DNA from 4 places in the Rhodoferax sp. LB1P47 genome. Region 1 is predicted to be linked to each of the others. Evidence: predicted binding sites of a transcription regulator. Region 1 holds the regulator's gene; each other region holds the start of a gene.
The links. Region 1 encodes sigma-54, which starts transcription at its own class of promoters, with help from an activator protein. Its sites were predicted from a motif close to TGGCANGNAANCTGCTTT; they were not measured.
Positions count from the first base shown of each region.

Region 2: pepA (flocculation-associated PEP-CTERM protein PepA) is a predicted target of sigma-54. The motif match lies at 3,265-3,282, and genes of this name have one in related genera.
Region 3: AC0969_RS14800 (pilin) is a predicted target of sigma-54. The motif match lies at 2,084-2,101, and genes of this name have one in related genera.
Region 4: glnK (P-II family nitrogen regulator) is a predicted target of sigma-54. The motif match lies at 3,440-3,457, and genes of this name have one in related genera.

Region 1 is NZ_JBWMAU010000006.1:24,677-30,039, forward strand. It holds gene AC0969_RS09035 (THUMP domain-containing class I SAM-dependent RNA methyltransferase) at 1-989, opposite strand, end outside; gene AC0969_RS09040 (RNA polymerase factor sigma-54) at 1,104-2,681, opposite strand; gene lptB (LPS export ABC transporter ATP-binding protein) at 2,689-3,453, opposite strand; gene lptA (lipopolysaccharide transport periplasmic protein LptA) at 3,450-4,064, opposite strand; gene AC0969_RS09055 (thiol:disulfide interchange protein DsbA/DsbL) at 4,173-4,826, opposite strand; gene AC0969_RS09060 (SPOR domain-containing protein) at 4,890-5,363, opposite strand, start outside.
Region 2 is NZ_JBWMAU010000001.1:377,611-382,973, reverse strand. It holds gene AC0969_RS01810 (NAD-dependent epimerase) at 1-77, shown strand, start outside; gene AC0969_RS01805 (low molecular weight protein-tyrosine-phosphatase) at 65-538, opposite strand; gene AC0969_RS01800 (FAD-binding oxidoreductase) at 584-2,146, opposite strand; gene pepA (flocculation-associated PEP-CTERM protein PepA) at 2,283-3,077, opposite strand; gene AC0969_RS01790 (XrtA/PEP-CTERM system exopolysaccharide export protein) at 3,386-4,021, shown strand; gene AC0969_RS01785 (XrtA system polysaccharide chain length determinant) at 4,072-5,363, shown strand, end outside.
Region 3 is NZ_JBWMAU010000013.1:79,801-85,163, reverse strand. It holds gene AC0969_RS14810 (CHASE2 domain-containing protein) at 1-1,139, shown strand, start outside; gene AC0969_RS14805 (3',5'-cyclic-nucleotide phosphodiesterase) at 1,151-1,942, shown strand; gene AC0969_RS14800 (pilin) at 2,137-2,565, shown strand; gene AC0969_RS14795 (PglL family O-oligosaccharyltransferase) at 2,651-4,390, shown strand; gene AC0969_RS14790 (PglL family O-oligosaccharyltransferase) at 4,402-5,363, shown strand, end outside.
Region 4 is NZ_JBWMAU010000009.1:41,149-46,511, forward strand. It holds gene AC0969_RS11740 (YoaK family protein) at 1-226, opposite strand, end outside; gene AC0969_RS11745 (SMP-30/gluconolactonase/LRE family protein) at 299-1,198, opposite strand; gene AC0969_RS11750 (ammonium transporter) at 1,397-2,956, opposite strand; gene glnK (P-II family nitrogen regulator) at 2,993-3,331, opposite strand; gene AC0969_RS11760 (YifB family Mg chelatase-like AAA ATPase) at 3,609-5,141, shown strand; gene AC0969_RS11765 (ATP-binding protein) at 5,269-5,363, opposite strand, start outside.

The DNA of each region.
Region 1 (5,363 bases):
CCGTCTTCGGTCTGCGCCGCCTCACGCCGCCCGGCCACACCGGCCACTTCGATCCGCTCGCCGTAGGGTGGGTTCAGCAGCATCACGCCGGATGGCGCTGGGGGCATACGCTGCAAGGCATCGCCACCCCGGAATTCGACCACGCCCGTGACCCCCGCGCGCTCGGCGTTGCGGGTGGCGAAATCGACCATGCGGTGGGCCACATCGCTGCCAAAAATCTGCGTCTCCGGCTCGTGCTCGGCCTCGGCCGCCTGGTCTTGGATGGCCGACCACACATGGGGCTGGAACGGCAGCAGTTTCTCGAAACCAAAGCGGCGCAGGCTGCCCGGGGCGATGTTGCAGGCGATCTGCGCGGCCTCGATGGCAATGGTGCCGCTGCCGCAGCAGGGGTCGTAGAAGGGCGTGGTGCCGTCCCAGCCGCTGGCGGCAATCATGGCGGCGGCCAGGGTTTCTTTCAGCGGGGCATCGCCCTTGTCTTCGCGCCAGCCGCGTTTGAACAGCGCGTCGCCCGAGGTGTCGATGTAGATGGTGGCGTGCTCGGTGGTCAGGTGCAGGTAGATGCGGGCATCGGGCCACTGCACGTTCACATCGGGGCGTACGCCGGTCTTAAAACGGAAGCGGTCGGCCACCGCGTCCTTGACCTTCAGGGCAGCAAAGTTCAGCGAGGTCAGCGGGCTGTGCTGCGCAGTGACTTCCACCTTGAAGCTCTGGCTGGGCGTGAACCAAATCTCCCAGGCCACGTTGCTCGCCGCCTCGTACAGGTCTTGCTCCGTGCGGTAGGGCGTGCTGGACAGTTCGATCAGCACCCGCTGCGCCAGGCGGCTGTGCAAATTGAGCCGCATCGCGTCGCGCCACGACGAGCGCACCAGCACGCCACCCCGGTGCGAGCGCAAATCCTCGCCCTGCAAGCCCGTAATTGCGTGTACCTCTTCGGCCAGCAGCTCTTCCACGCCAGCGGCGCAGGGTAAAAATAATTGGAGTTGGTTCATGGGATCGGTGCCAAAGTGGGACGCGGAGCGGGTCCGCTGGGAGGCGTGGAGTATCCCATAGGGGGCGCCAGGAGCGCTTTGGCGCTGGCACAGCACACGCCGATCGGATGCCCGTTACAGCGCCTTGCGCAAATTCGTCGGCGCAATCCGCAGGGCTTCGCGGTATTTGGCGACCGTGCGGCGGGCGCATTCAATGCCTTGCTCTTTCAGCATGTCCGACAACTGGCTGTCGCTCAACGGTTTTTTCAGATCTTCGGAGGCGACGAACTGCTTGATCAGAGCGCGCACCGCCGTACTGGAGGCGTTGCCGCCGGTCTCGGTGCCGAGCGACGAGCCGAAGAAGTATTTCAGCTCAAACGTGCCGTACGGCGTGGCCATGTACTTGGCGGTGGTGACGCGGCTGATGGTGGATTCGTGCAGGCCCAGCTCGTCGGCAATCTCGCGCAGCACCAGCGGGCGCATGGCCAGCGCACCGTGGCTGAAGAAGTTCTTTTGCCGCTCCACGATGGCGTTGCTGACCCGCAGGATGGTGTCGAAGCGCTGCTGGATGTTCTTGATGAACCAGCGGGCTTCTTGCAGGCGCTGCTGGAGTGCGGCGTTGTTCGAGGAGTCCTTACCACCGCCCTTGTGCAGGCGCAGCGCGTTGGCATAGATGTCGTGCACCCGCAAGCGCGGCATCACCTCGGGGTTCAGCGCCACCCGAAACTTGGTATTGGCGCCACGCCCCACTTTGGCAACAATCACGTCGGGCACCACGATGTTGCGCTCCACGTCCACAAAGCGGCGGCCGGGCTTGGGCTCCAGCCGGGCAATCATGGCAATCGCGGCTTTGATGTCGGCATCACTGGCGTGGCACAGCTGGCACAGGCGCTTCACATCGCGCCGGGCCAGCAGGTCCATCGGCTGGCGGCAGATGCGCAGCGCGGTTTTGCGCACCGGGTCGTCGCCCAGGGTGGCCTTCAAAGCCTTGAGTTGCAGCAGCAGGCATTCGCCCAGATGGGTTGCCCCCACCCCCGGCGGTTCCAGGCTTTGCAACAGGCCCAGAGCGACGGTGAAGCGGTGTACCAGTTCCTCCTGCGCTTCCGAGTCGCCACCCGACAGGCCTTGGGCCAGGGTGGCCAGGTCGTCTTCCAGGTAGCCGTCGTCGTTCAGCGATTCGATCAAAAAGCGCAGCGCCGCCTGGTCCACCTCGCCCAGGCGCAACGCCAAGGCCTGGCGGTGCAGAAAGCTGGTCAGCGACTCCTGGTTGCGGGCCAGCTCGGTGGCATCGGCCTCGCCTTCTTCGCCCAGGTTGTTGTGGCGGGCGGGTGCGTCGCCGCCCCACTCGCTGTCGTCGGGCCTGATCTCAGAGCTGCCGTCGCCGTCCCAGCTGGTGTCGTCGCCACCGGTGAGTGGGGTTTCAGAGTCATTTGAGGCTTCAGCGCTGGATTCACCTGCGTATTCAGCTACAGAAGTAGGAGCAGACTCGGTTTCGCGGTCACCCGCGCTGACGGGGGTGTCGGACTGGGCCAAACCAAACTCTTCGCGCGGCGCGTCGTCCAGGTTGCGCTCCAGAAACGGGTTATCGTCCAGCATCTGGTCCACTTCCTGGCTGAGTTCCAGGGTGGACAGCTGCAAAAGACGGATGGACTGTTGTAACTGGGGCGTGAGCGCCAGGTGCTGGGAAACGCGTAGGGAGAGGCCTTGCTTCATCGTGCGATCACATACGGAAGTGCTCGCCGAGGTAGACGCGCCGCACATCGGCGTTGTCGACGATCTCGGACGGCGTACCTTCGGCCAGCACGTTGCCGTCGCTGATGATGTAGGCGTGGTCGCAAATACCCAGGGTTTCGCGCACGTTGTGGTCGGTGATCAACACACCAATGCCGCGCGACTTCAGGAAGCCGATGATGCGCTGGATCTCGATCACCGCAATCGGGTCGATACCGGCAAACGGTTCGTCCAGCAGGATGAAGCGCGGCTGGGTGGCCAGGGCGCGGGCAATCTCGACCCGGCGGCGCTCGCCCCCGGACAGGGCCATCGCCGAGGAGTCGCGCAGGTGTTCGACCCGCAGGTCTTCCAGCAAGGCGGTGAGGCGGGCTTCGATCACCGGTTTGGTCAGCGACTTGCCCTGCTCGTCGTGTTGCAGCTCCAGCACGGCGCGCACGTTTTCTTCCACCGTGAGCTTGCGGAAAATCGAGGCCTCTTGCGGCAAATAGCTCAGGCCCAGGCGCGAACGGCGGTGGATCGGCATGTGCTCAACCGGCTGGCCGTCGATGGAAATGCTGCCGCCATCGGCCCGCACCAGGCCCACAATCATGTAGAACGAGGTGGTTTTACCTGCGCCGTTGGGGCCCAGCAGCCCGACCACTTCGCCTTTTTTGACCGCCAGGGTCACGTCTTTGACGACTTTACGGCTGCCGTAGGCTTTTTGCAGATGGCGGGCTTCCAGGCGGCTTTCTGCCACGGCAACCGGGCCGCTCACTTCTGCGCGCCCTCTAGCGTGGTACTGGAGCGCAGCGCGGGGCTGGTGGCGCTGGCAGCAGCGGCTGGGGCCGTCACCTTGGGGGTCAACATGGCACGAACCCGGCCGTTCTGGCCGCCAGGGTCGTTGGCGGAGTTGCCGTTGTCTACGGTAAATACGTCGGTGGTGTTGTCATACACGATGACCCCGCCGGTGACTTCGTCGTTGACCTTGCTACCCAGCAAGCGGCGCATCACGGCACGCTTGATGAAACGCACGTTGTCCAGCTTGCTGTTGTAGAGGATGGTTTCGCCCTCGCCTTCGATGTATTCATCCACACCGTCGCGCTTTTGCTTGAAGTAGGCCAGCTTGCCGGGCTCGGCGGTCACGATGCCGGTCTGGTTGCCCTCGGCATCCTGGCGCACATCCACCCGCCCGCCCCGGATGACGATACTGCCCTTGCTCATCACCACGCGGCCGGTGAACACATTGGTTTGCTTCAGATCGTCGTAGCGCATGGCATCGGATTCGATGTTCATGGGCTTGAGGCGATCGGCTTTTTCAGCCCAGGCAGAACCGCCCGCACAGGCGCACAGCAGCAAGAATAGGAGGGTGGGGTAGGCTTTTTTCATAGAGGCACGAATCTTGCAAATGATTGTACCGGTCGTGCCGTGGTCGATTTGATTCGCCCAGAAAAAAGCCCGCAAAAGCGGGCCTCGGTTCAGCAGCAACCGGCGACTTCAGGTTTTCTGCTGTGCCACCAAGTAGTCCACGATCGTCAGGCCGCGCTCCATCGACTGGGCTTGCGTGCCGTCGGTGTAGAAACGTCCGGCCACACCCATTGCCGGCACACCGGCCACGTTGTAGGCCTGCTGCAATTGCGCGGCTTTACGCACCTTGGTGGTCACCGAGAACGAGTTGTAGGTTTCCACGAACTTGGCTTTGTCCAGGCCCTGCTTGGCGGCCCAGTCGATCACCAGATTGTCTTTGTCGAGCTTTTGGCGCTCAACATGGATGGCATTGAACACTTTGCTGTGCAGCGCCTCTAGCTGGCCCATCGCCTCCAGCGTGTAGTAGAGCTTTTGCGGCGGGATGAAACTGTCCTGGAACACCACCGGCACGCGACGGAAAGCCACGTTCTTGGGCAGCTTCTTGAGCCAGGCGGACAGCGCAGGCTCAAACGCAAAGCAATGCGAGCAGGCATACCAGAAGAACTCGATCACCTCCACCTTGCCCGCCGGGGCTTCGGTGGGCGCAGGCTTGTCCAGCACCAGGTAGTCGGTGCCCGCCACGGGCGGTTTGCCCTGGGCGAATGCGCTGCCGATGGGCGAAATAGCCAGGGCCGATCCGGTCAGCACACTGGCTGAGGTCAGCGAAAACTCACGACGTTTCATTGCAAATCACTCCTTGTGGGGGGTCAGAGGGGGGCTTGAGGCAAAAAGTTCAGCACCACAGCATCAACGCTGCACGCGCACCAGGGTGGTGTCGCCTCCGGCGTTTTCCAGCTTGTCTTTGGCGCGCTCGGCATCGTCACGCTTGGCGTACGGCCCCATGCGGACGCGGTAGACCGTGCGGCCCGCCTGTTCGCGCTCGGTCACCCGTGCCTCCATACCCATCATGGCCAGCTTGGCACGCTGGGCTTCGGCGTCTTCGGTGCTGCGAAAGGCTCCGGCCTGCACAAAGTACTCGAAAGGCTCGGCGGTAGGGGCCAGCACCGGGGCCGTGGTGGGGGTGGCCTTGGCCTTGGCTTTGGCCAAATCGCCCAAGGGGTCGGCGCTGGTGGCGGGCTTGGGCTCGGGTTTGGGGGTGAGCGGCTTGGAGGCCGCCGACGCCGGAGGGGTCGCGGGCAGGGGCGCGGGGGCCACCACCAGGGGTTCCGGCTCGGGCGCTGCCTCGGGCATGGCGATCGGCGCGGGGGCCACGGGGCGCAC
Region 2 (5,363 bases), on a different contig from region 1:
GCTTTGTGCCTGGCACCAGCATCCAGACTGGCATCGGCAACTTTGTGGCGTGGTACCGAGATTACTACCGCGTGTGAAGAGGGGCTGCGAGGTGCTTGATCCAAGCCTGAGCACCCGCTTCGCATAAACCCAAAACCCGCTCGAAACCCGCAAGATTGCCGTAATACGGGTCTGGAACCTGGTCTGTTTCCAGGCCTTCGGCACATTCTAGAAACAGACGTAATTTATGCGTCTGCTCCAGCGGACAGATTTTTTGCAAGGCCCGCACATTGTCGCTATCCATCGCCAAGATGAGATCGAAGCGTTCAAAATCTTGTGCGCGCACCTGGACCGCCCGCTTTTTACTTTCGGGGTAACCGAATTGCTTCAGAATAGTTTGGGTACGAGGATCCACACGCTGTGGCTGCGTATGCGTACCGGCCGATGCAAATTGCAAGCTATGCGAAAGTCCCCGTGCCTGAGCCAGCTTCGTAGCCACCACCTCGGCCATAGGGGAGCGGCAAATGTTGCCCATGCAAACGAGTAAAACCTGGGTCATAAATTTTTGCCAGTAGTGCAAGCCCCTAAAGTCGCTATCAAGGCTTCAATCCGGGAGGTTGTATCTGCCAGGGGCAATGATATTGTCGGGATCCAACGTTTGTTTGAGTGAGCGTACAGTTTGCCAGTACTGAGGGTCACGGGAAACAATATCGGGCATGGTATCCGCGCGAGCCCGGTAGATTTCCAAGCCTTGTGCGTGGATATGGTTTAGCAGCGCATCCGCACAGGTATGTGCATTGGCCACTTCATCGGGCTTACTTCGATCAAACAAAAGGTTAATAACGGCCACTAGAGACGTGGGCGTTTCGATGTTGACAGTCATGTACAACGTGTGTCCGTGCTTGGCTGCTACTTGCCGCATACCCTCTATCAAATGGGCGACCACTTTCCCGTCTGGAGGCAACGCAGGGCTGATAAACATCAACCCGCAATTGGATGCATCCAGCTGAACAGCCTTCAAATCACTTCGCCCGTATTTCCATAGCAAGTTGTCTATGGCTACATCTGTGGGAACACCCAGTGCCAAGGTATGCAAGGGCCTGACCGCCGAAATAGCGGCGGCATTGGCGCGTGCGAATGACCAAAACCGCAACGGATGCATAACGGCGTATCCAACATCAAGCAAGCCGTCTGTAATGACCGTAACACGGGCTAGGCGCTTCATGCGCTGCTTGACTTCTTTGATCGCGGCGGCCACCTGTCCCGTATTACCGGTAATCGCACCTAAGCTCGTCCACTCATTGGGTGCCACAACACGAAACGCTTTCTCAGCCTCCACCAGAGCTTCGGCAGGGCTGAAATGACAATATTTTTCAAGATACTGTGTCATGCCATGCATCATGGATGCTTGGCTTCGGGCTTTGTTGGCGATGTGCGTCACCGATGTCATTAAGCCCTCACGCTTGAGATGGGCCAGCTCATCAATAAATGCGCCTAACTCTGAATCGTTACGCAAAGCGAGTGATATTGCCACTTCTTTGGGGCGGCGTGGCATGAGCCGAAAGCATGCGCTGCTCACAATGCCAAAATTACCCTGGAAAAAAAGACCATCCAGCATGGGACCCAATCCAAATGGGTGGCTGTGCGCCAGTGGTGAGTCTTCTCCTAGACGTCGAAACCCGGTCTTAATGATCTGACCCGATCCACACACCACCTCTAACCCGAATAAGTCATCTTTACGTGGCCCAAAATAGCCGACACCACGGTCGAGCGCATTGCCGATCAGGCTCGTGTTTCTTGCCGATCCTGTGACATTGAAGGTTAGTTCAGGGCAGTGGGACTGCAAAAAATCGTATAGCTGCCCTTGTGTTACTCCGGCCTCAACTACGGCCACAGGGTTAGAAAGTGAAATTTTGTCCGCATTCAAAATGCGATTCATCCCGCTGAGATCCACCAGTGTGCAGCCTGCCGTGGGTGGCGATGCCGACCCATAACCCCAATTCAAACCGCAGGAAACGGGATAAAGCGGACTTTTGTCTTGCCTAGCCTGTCGTACGAGGTGTTGAATCTCTTTGATGGATGTTGGTCTGTGTACGGCTAAAACTGCTTGACTATGTCCCGTTGTGTTTGTAGATGTGACTCTGGGAAGAGGGGCGTGATGGCTCATGGCAAGTCTCCTAGGTTGGTAAAACATGCGACATAGTGTTACCGAAAACCAGTCGACGGTGCTCTACAAGCATATTTTCAGACAAATAAAAAGGACCCCGAAGGGTCCTTTTTATAGAGCCAAAATGTAGGCTAAATTACTTGGCGGAACGACGACGCGAAGCCGCCAAACCTACCAAACCCAAGCCGAAAAGTGCCAAACTGGTAGGCTCAGGAACACTGTTGAAGTCAATGCCACCGCTGGCATTGGTGATTGCAATAATATTTCCGTTTGTGGAAAAACCACTGCTCGTATTGGTGAAGCTGGATGCGATGAACTGGTAAAACGGAGCTGGATCGTAGAAAAAGCTTTCGCCATCCGAAGTCAGCACAACATCCAATGTGGCGTTAAGAGTTGTCCCAAGAAGTGCATTGATGGTTGCAACACCGGAATGGCTTCCCAATGTACCGCTTGCAAGCGCTACCGTATCAGCAGAGTGCGCCACAGTGCCCCCTGTGCCCGCAAGGTTTGCAAGGGCGAAGACGCTATTGTTAGCTAAACCATTTGCCGATTCACCGTAGATAGTGAAAGTCAGGCTGGTTACTGCGGACGAAGCAAGTGAACCGCTGGTTGTATAGCTGTACTCAGCCCAAAGGTGGTAGCCGCCAGAACTATTGGTGGACAGAAAAGTATCCGACACCACGCCAGAACTGCTGGAGAAAGACGCAAATTGAGTGTAACCGATACCGGATGTGCTGCTTGCACCCGTGATCGTCAATTGGGTGGTCGCTGAGCCATTGATGAAATTTGCATCAAAAGTTGTGCCAGCGGCTCCTTGGAAAAGAGTGGTGTCAACACTAAATGTTGGCGAAACGGCGGCCAGAGCGGGCAAAGAAAAACCAGCTGTTGCAACAGTTGCTGCAAGGGCCAGGGTTTGAAAGACATTTTTCATGAGAACTCCTAGGTTAGAAAAGTACTGAATACATAAATTGATAAGCAAGTCATGTGCCATGCAAATTTAATCTTACAAATCAACAACTTGCAAAAAAAACTGCAATCTCAGTGGTGAAACTGTAAACTTTTCCGACTGATGATGATGGGCGTCAATATTTTTTTGCTCTCATGCGCCAAAGAGTGCGTATGCACTTACCATTCCAGACAATTGCGCCCTAGGTCAAGTGTTTGGCTGAAAAATGGTTAAGTTTGTCTACAGCCAAAAAATAGGTCGAAGAATTGAGCGGTTTGATAATGGAGAGAACTTTGAATAATCTAATGATACTGGTTTCGGCGGTTTTTAAATGGGTATTTTTGGGCTTGCTGTTTGGATTTATTTCAGCATGCTCATTGTTTAATCCCGAATTTCCTGATGCACCCAAAATCATAAAATCAGCGGATTACAACTACATCATTGGGCCTGGCGATACGCTCAATGTGATTGTTTGGCGTAATCCTGAACTGTCAATGTCCGTCCCGGTTCGACCAGATGGGAAACTCACAACACCCTTAGTGGACGAGTTGGTTGTCCAGGGGAAAACTTCCATAGAAGTAGCCCGTGAGGTGGAAAAACAGTTAGCCAAGTTTGTACGCGATCCCGTTGTAACGGTCATCGTGACTAGTTTTGTGGGACCCTATAGTGAACAAATTCGGGTTGTAGGTGAAGCGGCAAAACCACAAATATTGCCTTACAAGAACAAAATGACAGTGTTGGATGTCATGATCGCCGTTGGTGGCCTGACGGATTTTGCTGATGGAAATGGATCAACTATTTTGAGAACCTCTGAAGGCGATAAGCGCTACTCTGTACGGCTGAAAGATCTAATAAAACGAGGTGATATTTCTGGGAATGTGGAAATGAAACCTGGTGATATATTAATAATACCACAAGGTTGGTTTTAAAGGTCTTTCATATAATCTAAATTTTGTTGGTATAGAGTAACTTTTATAAAATGGATGAATTAATTAATCAACTACTGACAATTTCTAAAGGCGCATGGAAACATCGTTGGCTGGGCTTAGTTGTTTCTTGGGTTGTCGGTGCAATTGGTGCTGGTGTCGTATTAAGAGTGCCCGATAAATATGAAGCCTCTGCACGAATTTATGTGGATACACAATCGATATTAAAGCCATTAATGTCTGGTTTGGCAGTCCAGCCTAATGTTGACCAACAAGTTGGTATGTTAAGCCGCACATTAATAACGCGTCCGAATGTAGAGAAGTTAATTCGCATGGCTGATCTTGATTTAGGCGTAACTTCTAAAAATGTTCAAGAGGGACTAACCGAAAGGTTGATGACTACGCTTCAAATAAAAAGTACTGCACGTGATAACCTTTATACACTTTCATTTCAGGATCAAAATCCCGAAAAAGCTAAACGTGTTATTCAGTCTCTCGTATCTATATTTGTGGAATCAAGTTTAGGCGATAACAGAAAAGATACAGATGCTGCAAAAAAATTCATTACAGACCAAATAAAAACATACGAATCAAAACTTGAAGCAGCTGAAGCAAGACTAAAAGAATTTAAATTAAAAAATATAGATGTTCAAACAGCTGATGGTGGAACTGATATAGCAGGAAGATTATCAGAAATTAGCACTCAATTGAATCAAGCTAAGTTAGAGTTAAGAGAATCCGAAAATGCCCGTGACGCAGCTAAAGCTCAGTTACAAAATGAAAAATCGCAAAATTCAAGCCTTACTTCGGGAAGTCTCTTACAAGAATCAGCGCAAACCTTTGCAACGCCTGAAATAGATTCACGAATAGATGCTCAAAAACGTAATTTAGATGGTTTACTGCAACGATTTACAGACCAACACCCGGATGTTGTAGGCGCACGGAGGCTAATAAAAGAGTTAGATGAACAGAAAAGAAAAGAAGTTCAAGAATTACGCAAGACTGCGATGACGCTCCCAAGAAGCACAAATACCAATAGTTTAGCTGCACAAGAATTAGGTCGCCTCCTCGCAGCGTCTGAAGTTCAGGTCGCATCATTGCGTGCAAGGGTCGCAGAGTATTCGTCACGATACGAAAAGGCGCGCGAATTTATGAAAACGGCGCCGCAAACTGAAGCTGAATATGCGCAGTTAAATCGTGATTACGCAATTAATAAGAAAAATTATGAAGATCTGGTAAGTCGTCGTGAATCTGCTTCACTTTCCGGTGATTTGGAATCTGCTGCAGGCGTCGCTGATTTTCGCTTGATTGATCCACCTCGTGTATCGCCTAAGCCAGTTGCCCC
Region 3 (5,363 bases), on a different contig from region 1:
CCGTCAAACCCGACTACGCGGTGGGCTACGACGTGCTGCTGTTGCTGTTGACCGGGCTGACACTGGCATGGGCATTGCCGCGCTTGACCGCCACGCAGGCCGTGGCACTCAGTGCCAGCGTCGTCGTGGCGATTATCGGATTGAATGCGGGCCTGTACCTCGGCTGTGGGCTGGTGCTGCCACTGGCTGCCGCGTTATGGATGGCGGTGAGTGCCTCGGCGCTCAACATGGCCTATGGCTACTTTGTGGAGAGCCGCTCCAAACGCGAACTGGCCCATCTGTTTGGCACCTACGTCCCACCCGAGCTGGTGGGCGAAATGCTGAAGAACCCCGACCGCTACACCATGCAGGCCCGTAGCCAGGAACTCACGGTGATGTTTTGCGACATACGCGGCTTTACCCAAATGTCGGAACACATGGAGCCGCTGCAACTCCAGACGGTACTAAACGAAGTTTTCAGCCAACTCACGGCACAAATCCGCCTCCACCGGGGCACCATCGACAAGTACATGGGCGACTGCGTCATGGCCTTCTGGGGCGCTCCCGTCACCACGCCCGAGCACGCCCATCTGTCGGTGATGGCCGCCCTCAACATGGTGCAAGCCGTACAAGCGCTAAACCACAGCCACCGCGATCGCAACCTGCGCGCCATCAGCATCGGCATCGGACTCAACACCGGCAACATGTGTGTAGGCGACATGGGCTCCAATATCCGCCGCAGCTACACCGTGATTGGCGATGCCGTCAACCTGGGTGCCCGGCTGGAAGGCTTGAGCAAAATCTACGGCGTGGAAATCGTCGCCAGTGCCAGCACCCAGGAACGTGCCCCGCAGTTTTTCTGGCAAGAACTCGATAAAGTCCGCGTCAAAGGCAAAGAACAAGCTGTGGCCATCTACACGCCATTAGCAGCACAGGACCCCGACAACCCCCTGCTGCGCGAAGAGCTCCAGCAGTGGCATGCGTTTCTCGCCGCCTACCGCGCACAAAACTGGGCCGCATGTGGCCTGCAAATAATCCAATTACAGCGCCTGGATGCGACAAAATACCTGTATCGCCTCTATGCCGATCGGGTAGCCTCCATGCGCGTGCTGCCATTTGACCCCGCATGGGATGGCACCACCAATTTCGAAACCAAATAAAGGCTGCCATCATGAAAGTCCGCGTGCTGGGATGCTCTGGGGCCATCGCTAAAGACTGTAGAACCACCTCGTTCTTAGTCGATGACGATGTACTCATAGACGCAGGCACCGGCGTTGGCGACCTCACACTGGACGAGATGTGCGCCATCGACCACGTCTTTCTGACCCATTCGCACCTAGACCACGTAGCCGCACTGCCGCTGATGGTCGATGCCGTCGCCTCCCAGCGCACCACCGCCCTCAAAATCTATGCGCTGGCCGGTACCATCGCCGCCCTGAAGGCGCATATTTTTAACAACATCATCTGGCCCGACTTCAGCGTCATTCCCACACCAAAGGCCCCGTTTATCAGCTTCCATGAAATCATGGTCGGCGAAACCACCCACATCAACGGTAAAGCCATCGAAGCCCTCCCCGCCGTACACACCGTCCCCGCCGTAGGTTACGCCGTATCGGCAGGCGGCCCCTGCTGGGTGTTTACCGGCGACACCGAGCGCAACCCCGCGTTCTGGCACCGGCTAGAACAGCTCAACGTGGCCATGCTGGTCATCGAAACCGCCTTCAGCAACCGTGAAAAAGACCTCGCCCGCCGCAGCCTGCACTTATCGCCCGCGTCGCTGGCCGATGAGCTAGAAGGCATAGACCCCCTCAAGCAGTTCCCCATCTTCATCACCCACACCAAACCCTTCGAGACCGAGCTCATCATGGACGAGATCGCCGAGTTCGACGGTGCGCTGCCCGAAGGACGGCATGTGCCGCATGACATCCGGTGGCTGAAAGCGGGGCAAGCATTTGAGGTGTAACAACATATTCAGAGCCTTTTGGGCCCCGCAACAGTGCCAAAAATGTCCCGCGCATTGAAGTCCAAGTGCTCAGAATGACAAAAATGTTCACAAAAACACCGGCAAAGTCAAAAGCGGGCCGTTGAGCCCCCCATAAGCAACTGGCACGGTATCTGCGTTATTACCCCGTCTTAACATTTACTCTAGGAGCATCCATGAAGCGTTCTTTGCAAAAGGGTTTCACCCTGATCGAACTGATGATCGTTGTAGCGATTATTGGTATTTTGGCGGCCGTGGCTTTGCCTGCGTACCAGGATTACACCGTGCGGGCGAAGGTGACGGAAGTGATCTTGGCGGCATCTTCCGGCAAGACGGTCGTAGCCGAGGGAGCGCAGGTTTTTGGTGTCATGCCACTGGCGAACAGTGTGTCGATTGATCCCCAATCCTCCAAGTATGTCAGTTCTGTTTTCTACACTTATACGGATGCCTCCAGCGCAATCATCACGGCTTCCGCCCAGGGTGAAAGCCGTATCAATAATGCCAATATTCAGTTGTCAGGTGTGCGCGGAACCAATAATCAGATTATTTGGACCTGCTCGGGTACGATTTTGACTAAATACCGTCCCGCAAGCTGCCAAGGCTAGTAGCCTCGCTTGTCCGAAAAGCCTCCCTCGGGGGGCTTTTTTTATGCGCGAATTGTATTGACGTTATGTATTGGATTGGGACTTGATGCCGTTGAATCTCCGAGATCCGTTGCCGCCAGTTTGGTCTGGTTTGTGGGCTCTGCTGTTGGCCATGGCTTGGCTGCTTCCCAACCATTATTTTCCTTGGGCCACCTTCCATTCAGATGCGTGGGCATCCGCAATGGTGGCCGTGGCTGGGGGTGCTGTGATTTTTCGCTCCCCAAGGAAGGTGGCGTGGCACCCAATTACTGTGGTGGTTGGGGTGCTGGTAACTGTTCCATTTTTGCAGTTTGGCGCGGGCATGCTGCCCTACAGTGGACAGGCTTGGGTGTCTACCGCGTATGTACTGGGACTGCTGCTGGCCTTGCTGATTGGCGCACACTGGGAAGAAGCTGCACCGAGGCGTGCGGCAGATGCCCTGTTTCTCGCGATTGGCATCGCTGGGCTCGTATCGGTCGCGATGCAGCTGCGTCAATGGCTAGGCTTGGCGGGTGATGGTAGTGAAATGCAGGTGTGGACAGCGGAATTCACGCCCGACAGACCGTCGGCCAACTTGGGGCAACCCAATCAAATGGCGACTTTGTTACTGTGGGGCGTGCTGGCTTGTGCATGGGGGGTATTGCGCAAGCAAATACGCGTTGGCATAGCGGTGCTGGCGGTGCTGTTTCTGTTGTTCGGGGTGGCTTTGACACAATCTCGGATCGCTTCCATCGGCGTGCTTTTGCTGGCTGTGGCGGCCTGTGCATGGCGACGGTTTTTACCGCCACGTAGTACGTGGCTAGTCGCCTCACTCTTTGTGTACTTTGCGGTTTGTACATTACTCCTCCAGCAGCTAAGTGATTTTTTGGGACTGGAGGTGCAAATCCGCTCCGCATCGCTGGGGGGGGGATCGACCCAGTTGCGTATCAAGGCATACCGTCTTTTTCTGGATGCAGTGCTTCAACGTCCATGGCTAGGGTATGGCTGGGACCAGTTGGCCGTAGCGCAATTGACGGTAGCCCAGAACCACGGCACTTTGACTTCGTTTTTTTTACATTCGCATAATTTGTTTCTGGACCTGGTTTTGTGGTGTGGCTTGCCGCTGGGGGGCGTGGTTTCGATCGTTTTCTTGTGGTGGTTACTGCGCGCCATCTGGTGTGTAGACGCACCGGAAGATGCGGTGTTGGTGTTGGTGTTGCTCGTGGTGGGCTTGCACGCAATGGTGGAGTTGCCGTTGCACCACGCTTATTTTTTACTGCCGACGGGGTTGATCATGGGCATGCTGAACCAGCGGCAGCATCGCAAGTCTGTATGGGCCTGCAGCCGTTGGGTGGTTTTCGTTATGTGGCTGGGCGGCAGTGCCTTATTGGGGATTATCGCCAGAGATTACTTACGGATTGACGAAAGCTTCAGAACCTTTCGTCTTGAGGCTGCTCATATCGGCAATTTGCCACCAGGATTGCCCCCGGATGTTTTAGTCTTGAACCATATGCGCGAGCTCATTGTTCATTTGCGCCAAGATGTCGAGCCTACGATCAGTGCTCCGGAGTTGGAGCAGCTGCGTGGTTTCACCACCAGCTTTCCAAGTCCCCTCAATTTGTTCAACTATGCCAAGGCACTGGCATTGCGCCATCGCCCAGAAGAGGCGGCAGCTTGGATTGCCAAGATACAAAAGGTCCAGCCTACCGAATTCAACCCGGACATGCGCAGGATTTGGGAAGCACAAGCGACCGCGCAACCCGCCATGGCTGCTGTAAAGTGGCCTGATATTGACGTACCACCGGCCCCAAGCGGGGCAAAGCCTTAGCCGTTGCTGCCATGCGCCCAGCCGCCACCTCAGCCGCGCCCCTCCTCCTAGCCCTCCCCTGGCTCAACCCCTTCGCACATGGCCCGATGTCGGCGATGGTGCCTTGGCTGGTGGCGCTGGCTTGCACGGCGGGGTTGTTGGGGCTACGGGCTTGTCGGCCCACTGCCGACTGGGCCCGCACGGCAGCCCTTGGCTGGCTGTTGGCGGGGGCGTTGAGCAGTGCCATCGGCATCGTCCAGTATTTCGGGCTAAGCGCTCCGCTGGCGCCGTGGGTCAACACCACGGCGCTGGGTGAGGCGTTTGCCAATCTACGCCAGCGCAACCAGTTTGCCAGCCTGACCCATATCGCCTGGGCGGCTCTGCTGTGGTGGGTGGTGCAGGTGCGGCCTTCGTTGCCCACACAGGCCCGGTGGAAGCTGGTTTTGGCCGTGCTGCTAGCGGCACTTTTGGGCGTGGGCAATGCGGTTTCGTCGTCCCGCACCGGCTTGCTGCAAACCGGGCTGGTATTGGGGCTAGCCGCCGTGTGGGGGGGGCTGCGCCAGCCTGCGGTGCGTCGGGTGCTGTGGGTTTTTATAGGGGCTTATGCCCTGGCATTGGCGGTGCTGCCGGGCTTGGTGGGCCTGGAGACGGGTGCCTGGGCACGGCTCCAGGCGGGCGACGCGCTGTGCTCCAGCCGCCTGACGCTGTGGCGCAACGTGCTGGTGCTGATCGCCCAGCACCCGTGGTTGGGCTGGGGCTGGGGCGAGCTGGACTACGCGCATTACATCCACCTGTATGACGGGCCCCGGTTTTGCGACATTCTGGACAACGCCCACAACCTACCCTTGCACTTGGCGGTAGAGCTGGGAGTGCCGACTGCGCTGGCTTTGTGCGGTTTACTGGTGGCGTGGGTGGTACGTGCCAAGCCCTGGGCTGAGGCCGATGCCACCCGGCAAATGGCCTGGACGGTACTGGCCGTGGTGGGGCTGCACAG
Region 4 (5,363 bases), on a different contig from region 1:
TAAATGCCAACAAGGTGCCCAGCGCGCCCAGCACCAGGGTGATGTTGCCCAGCACCAGGTTGTCGGCCAGCATGGAGGCAAAACCGGTCATGTGCGAGGTGTACATGCCGACCACCAAAAAGCCCCCGGCGTTGATAGCCCCCGCGTTGAACGCCAGCAAGCCGCCCAACAGCCGGTTGGTCGAAGCGGTGCGGTGCTGACTGCTCAGGTGGCGAAGACGGCGCATGGCTGTTAATTTATAAAAATAGGGCTCTAGCGCACATTCCACCTGCGCCAATAGCTATACAAAATATAGCAGTTAATCCTGGAAGAAGTTTACCGGCAAGCCCGGCACATCGACCCGCATGGACAGCACACAGCCCGACGCGGGCAGGGCCGCCAGCTCGGCCTCTGGGCGACCGTGGCGGCCGGTGGTGAGGTACAGGGTTTGCAGGTCGTCACCGCCAAAACAGGGCATGGTGGGGCAGCGGGCCGGCAGGGCGTAGGCGTTGAGCAGATCGCCTTCGGGCGAGAACTTACACAGGCGCTGGCCTTCAAATTGGGCGGAGTAGTAATTGCCCTGCACGTCTACCGCTGCACCGTCCGGGCGGCCACCGTAGCCGCCCATGCCGGGCTGCCAGCCTGCGGGCTTGGGGGCCATCAACAAAAATTCGCGGTACTCGGACAAGATATTGGCCTGGGCATTCCAGTCCCAGGCGTGGACGATGTGGTGCGGCGTGTCGGCCCAGTACAGGGTTTTGGCATCCGGCGACCAGGCCAGGCCGTTTCCGGTGATGGCGTTGCCCGCCATCATCTTCAGCGCGCCGCCGTCCAGGCAGTACAGCGCGGCATTGCGGGCATCGCGCGGCTCAAAAATGGTGCTGGCCCAGAAGCGGCCTTGCGGGTCGCATTTGCCATCGTTGAAGCGGGTGGTGGCCGGGTCATACGGCGCGGCGGCCAGCAGCGCCATTGCGCCACCCCACACGGGCGCGCGGTAGATGCCGTCGCGCAGCGCCACCACCAGACCGCCGCCGGTGGCCGGGGCGATGCAGCCGGGCTCGCTCGGCATGGCCCAGCGCTCCACCTCACCGCTGGCCACGTCCATGCGCTGCAGCAGTTTGCCGGGAACGTCGACCCAGTACAGACGTTTTTCCTGCGGATGCCAAAACGGCGATTCGCCCAGGGCGTTGGGTTCGGTGGTAACGGTGGTCCAGGTCATGTTCGGTGTCAATTTGGTTGCAATGCCCGTATTGTGAACGGGCAAAAAATGGCCCGCGCACATCGCTGTGGGCGGGCCTCCGAGGCAGAACGCTTGCTTTCTTCGCCAGGGATACCGCAGAACCGGCTTTGCCGGGCTGCTGGTATCGCCCCCTGCAAGGGGGGTGGCGAAAAGCGCTTGCGCTGTAGCCTGGGGGTGTTACCTGTTGTAAGCAGTCTCGCCATGCGAGCTGATGTCGAGGCCTTCGCGCTCTTCTTCTTCGGTGACGCGCAGGCCGATGGTCAGGTCCACAATTTTGTAAGCCACAAAAGACACCACGCCGGACCAGACGATGGTCAGCAGCACGGCCTTGGCCTGGATCCACACCTGTGCCGCCACCGAGTACGCGTCAGCGGGGGTCATGCCTACCGAAACCCAGTCAGCCACGGTGGACGGGCCACCCAGGCTAGGCGAATTGAACACGCCGGTTAGCAGCGCACCCACGATGCCGCCCACGCCGTGCACGCCAAACACGTCCAGCGAGTCGTCGGCACCCAGCATCTTCTTCAGGCCATGCACACCCCACAGGCAGGCGAAACCGGCGATGAAACCAATCACCAGGCCGCCGCCGATGCCAACGTTACCGGCTGCGGGCGTAATCGCCACCAAGCCTGCCACCGCACCGGATGCAGCACCCAGCATCGACGCCTTGCCGCGCATCAGCGCTTCGCCCACGCACCATGCCAGCACCGCAGCCGCAGTGGCCGCCAGGGTGTTGACGAAGGCCAGAGCGGCGTAGCCGTTGGCTTCCAGAGCGGAACCGGCGTTAAAGCCAAACCAGCCCACCCACAGCAGGGACGCGCCCACCATGGTCAGGGTCAGGCTGTGGGGGGCCATAGATTCTTTGCCGTAGCCCACGCGCTTGCCCAGCATGTAGGCACCGACCAAACCAGCCACAGCGGCGTTGATGTGCACTACCGTGCCGCCAGCGAAGTCCAGCGCGCCCCACTGCCAGATCAAACCGGCCTTGGCGGTCATGGCATCGGCCACTTCCTTGCTGGCGTAAGCGTCAGGGCCCATCCAGAACCACACCATGTGGGCCATAGGGGCGTAGCAGAAGGTGAACCACAGAGCCGAGAACAGCAACACGGCCGAGAACTTGATACGTTCGGCGAAAGCACCAACGATCAGGCAGCAGGTGATACCGGCGAACGTGGCCTGGAAGGCGGCGAACACGATTTCAGGAATATAGACACCCTTGCTGAACGTGGCCGCATTGGCAAACGTGCCCGCAGTGTTGTCCCACACGCCCTTCATGAACAGCCGGTCAAAGCCGCCAATGAACGCGTTGCCTTCGGTGAACGCCAGGCTGTAGCCGTAGATGAACCACAGCACCACGATCAGCGAGAACGTGACCATGACCTGCATCAGCACCGACAGCATGTTCTTGCTGCGCACCAGGCCGCCGTAGAACAGGGCCAGGCCGGGCACGGTCATCAAAATAACCAGCAGGGTGGAAACCATCATCCAGGCGGTGTCGCCCTTGTTGGGCACGGGGGCGGCAACGGGTGCAGCTTCGGCAGCAGCGGGTGCCACAACGGCAGCCGCAGGCGCGGCCTCGGCCGGCGCGGGTGCCGCGTCAGCGGGCTTGGCTTCGGCCGGAGCGGCTTCCACCACGGCGCTGGCAGCAGGTTCAGCGGCGGCGGTTTGCGCCTGGGCGAAACTTCCACCCCACAGGAGTCCTAGGCCCAAGGCCAGGGAGGCAATGATTTTTTTCATTTTTGACAAACTTTCAGATAAGACAAGGGGCGGTGCTTACAGCGCTTCTTTGCCGGTTTCGCCGGTACGGATACGGACAACCTGTTCCAGGTTGTAGACAAAAATCTTGCCGTCGCCGATCTTGCCGGTGCGGGCGGCACCTTCAACGGCTTCGATCACGCGGTCTACCAGCTCGTCGGCAATGGCAGCTTCAATCTTCACCTTGGGCAAGAAATCGACCACATACTCGGCACCACGGTACAGCTCGGTATGGCCCTTTTGGCGACCGAAGCCCTTGACTTCCGTCACGGTGATACCCTGCACACCAATGCTGGAGAGGGCTTCACGCACTTCGTCCAACTTAAAGGGTTTGATGATGGCGGTGACTAGTTTCATGGCTGCTCTTTCGGTAGGCTGTCGCAAAAATGGGCACCAAGGCGGGTGGCCTTGGGGCTCGGGCTGTTGCATGTGCTTCCCCTCTAAAAGGAGAACGGCGAACCGATTTAAGCAGGTTGCGTGCCAAATAAGTGTTACTTTGGTAACGCCTACCAGCAGCCCCTTTTTTCGGCCATGCACAGGTTTGGGCAGGTATTTATCGCACAAAAATGGTGCGCGCAGGTGGTTTACATGTTGAATCCCACCGTTGCGCACCGATATGGGGAGGCACGTTGTTATGGGCTTATGTTTGGTGCAAAGCCGGGCTTTGCTGGGCTTGGATGCCCCTGCGGTCACCGTCGAGGTGCATTTAACCAATGGCTTGCCCAGCTTCACGCTGGTCGGGTTGGCCGAGGTCGAGGTCAAAGAAGCCCGCGAACGGGTGCGCTCGGCGATCCAGAATTCGGGGCTGGAATTCCCCCACAACCAACGCATCACCGTCAACCTGGCCCCGGCCGACCTGCCCAAAGACTCGGGCCGGTTTGATTTGCCCATCGCCCTGGGCATCCTGGCCGCCAGCGGCCAGATCGACACCGCGCGGCTGGCCGGGCATGAATTTGCCGGTGAACTGTCGCTGTCGGGTGCGCTGCGCCCAGTGCGCGGCGCACTCGCCACCAGCCTGGCCTTGCACATCGCCCAAGTGCAAACCCGGCTGGTGCTGCCCCCCGGCAGTGCCGAAGAAGCCGCCCTGGTGCCCGGTGCCCAGGTGTTCTGCGCCCAGCACCTGCTTGACGTGGTGCAGCAGTTTCTGCCCCTGGATGGCAATGCACCCGAACCCACAGACGGCTGGACCCGGCAGACCGCCACCCCTTTGCCCGCCTCGGCCACCTACGCCGATCTGGCCGACGTCAAAGGCCAGGCCGGGGCCAAACGGGCGCTAGAAATCGCCGCAGCGGGCGGCCACAGCCTGCTGCTGGTCGGCCCACCCGGCTCGGGCAAGTCCATGCTGGCACAACGCTTTGCCGGCCTGCTGCCGCCCATGACCGTCATTGAAGCCCTGCAAAGCGCCGCCATCGCCAGCCTGGGCGGCTGCTTTGCACTGGAGCAGTGGGCCACCCGCCCCACCTGCAGCCCCCACCACACCGCCAGCGCTGTGGCTCTGGTGGGCGGCGGCTCGCCACCCCGACCTGGTGAAATATCGTTGGCGCACCACGGCGTGCTGTTTCTCGACGAGCTGCCCGAATTCCCCCGCGCCGCGCTTGAAGCATTGCGCGAACCACTGGAAACCGGCCGCATCACCATCGCCCGCGCCGCCCGCCGAGCCGAATTTCCGGCCCGCTTCCAGCTCATCGCCGCCATGAACCCCTGCCCCTGCGGCTACCTCGGCGCACGCCAACAAGCCTGCCGTTGCAGCCCGGACCAGGTGGCGCGCTACCAGGGCAAACTCAGCGGCCCGCTGATCGACCGCATCGACCTGCACATCGAAGTGCCCGCCCTCCCCGCCGAAGACCTGCTGCACGCCCCGCCCGGTGAATCCACCGCCGCCATCCGCGCCCGCTGCGCCACCGCCCGACAGCACGCCATAGACCGCCAAGGCAAAACCAACCAGGCACTACAAGGCCAAGAGATCGACCAATTCGCCGCCCTGGACCCCGCCGCCGCCAAGTTCCTGACCACCGCCGCCGCCAAACTCGGCTGGTCCGCACGCGGCGTACACCGGGCCCTGAAAGTGGCGCGGACGATTGCAGATTTAGAGGGTGCAGCCACCACGCAGAGTCACCATGTGGCGGAGGCGATGCAGTACCGGCGGGCCTTGCGGGCTACGGGCTGATGGCACAGCCAACCATGCACACTATTTACAGAAATGGGGGCAGCTAGGCAGCCACCAAAAATGCTACATATTTAATAGCTACTAGCGCATATTAAATAAGCGCCAGAGGCCTGTTTGATGCTGATTCTCATGCCAAGGGCATGGCCCCGCTGTGGTGCGGGGCGGTATCCGGCAGGCGCATTTCAAACGTCGTCCCCGCACCTTCCTGGCTGCGCACGGTGA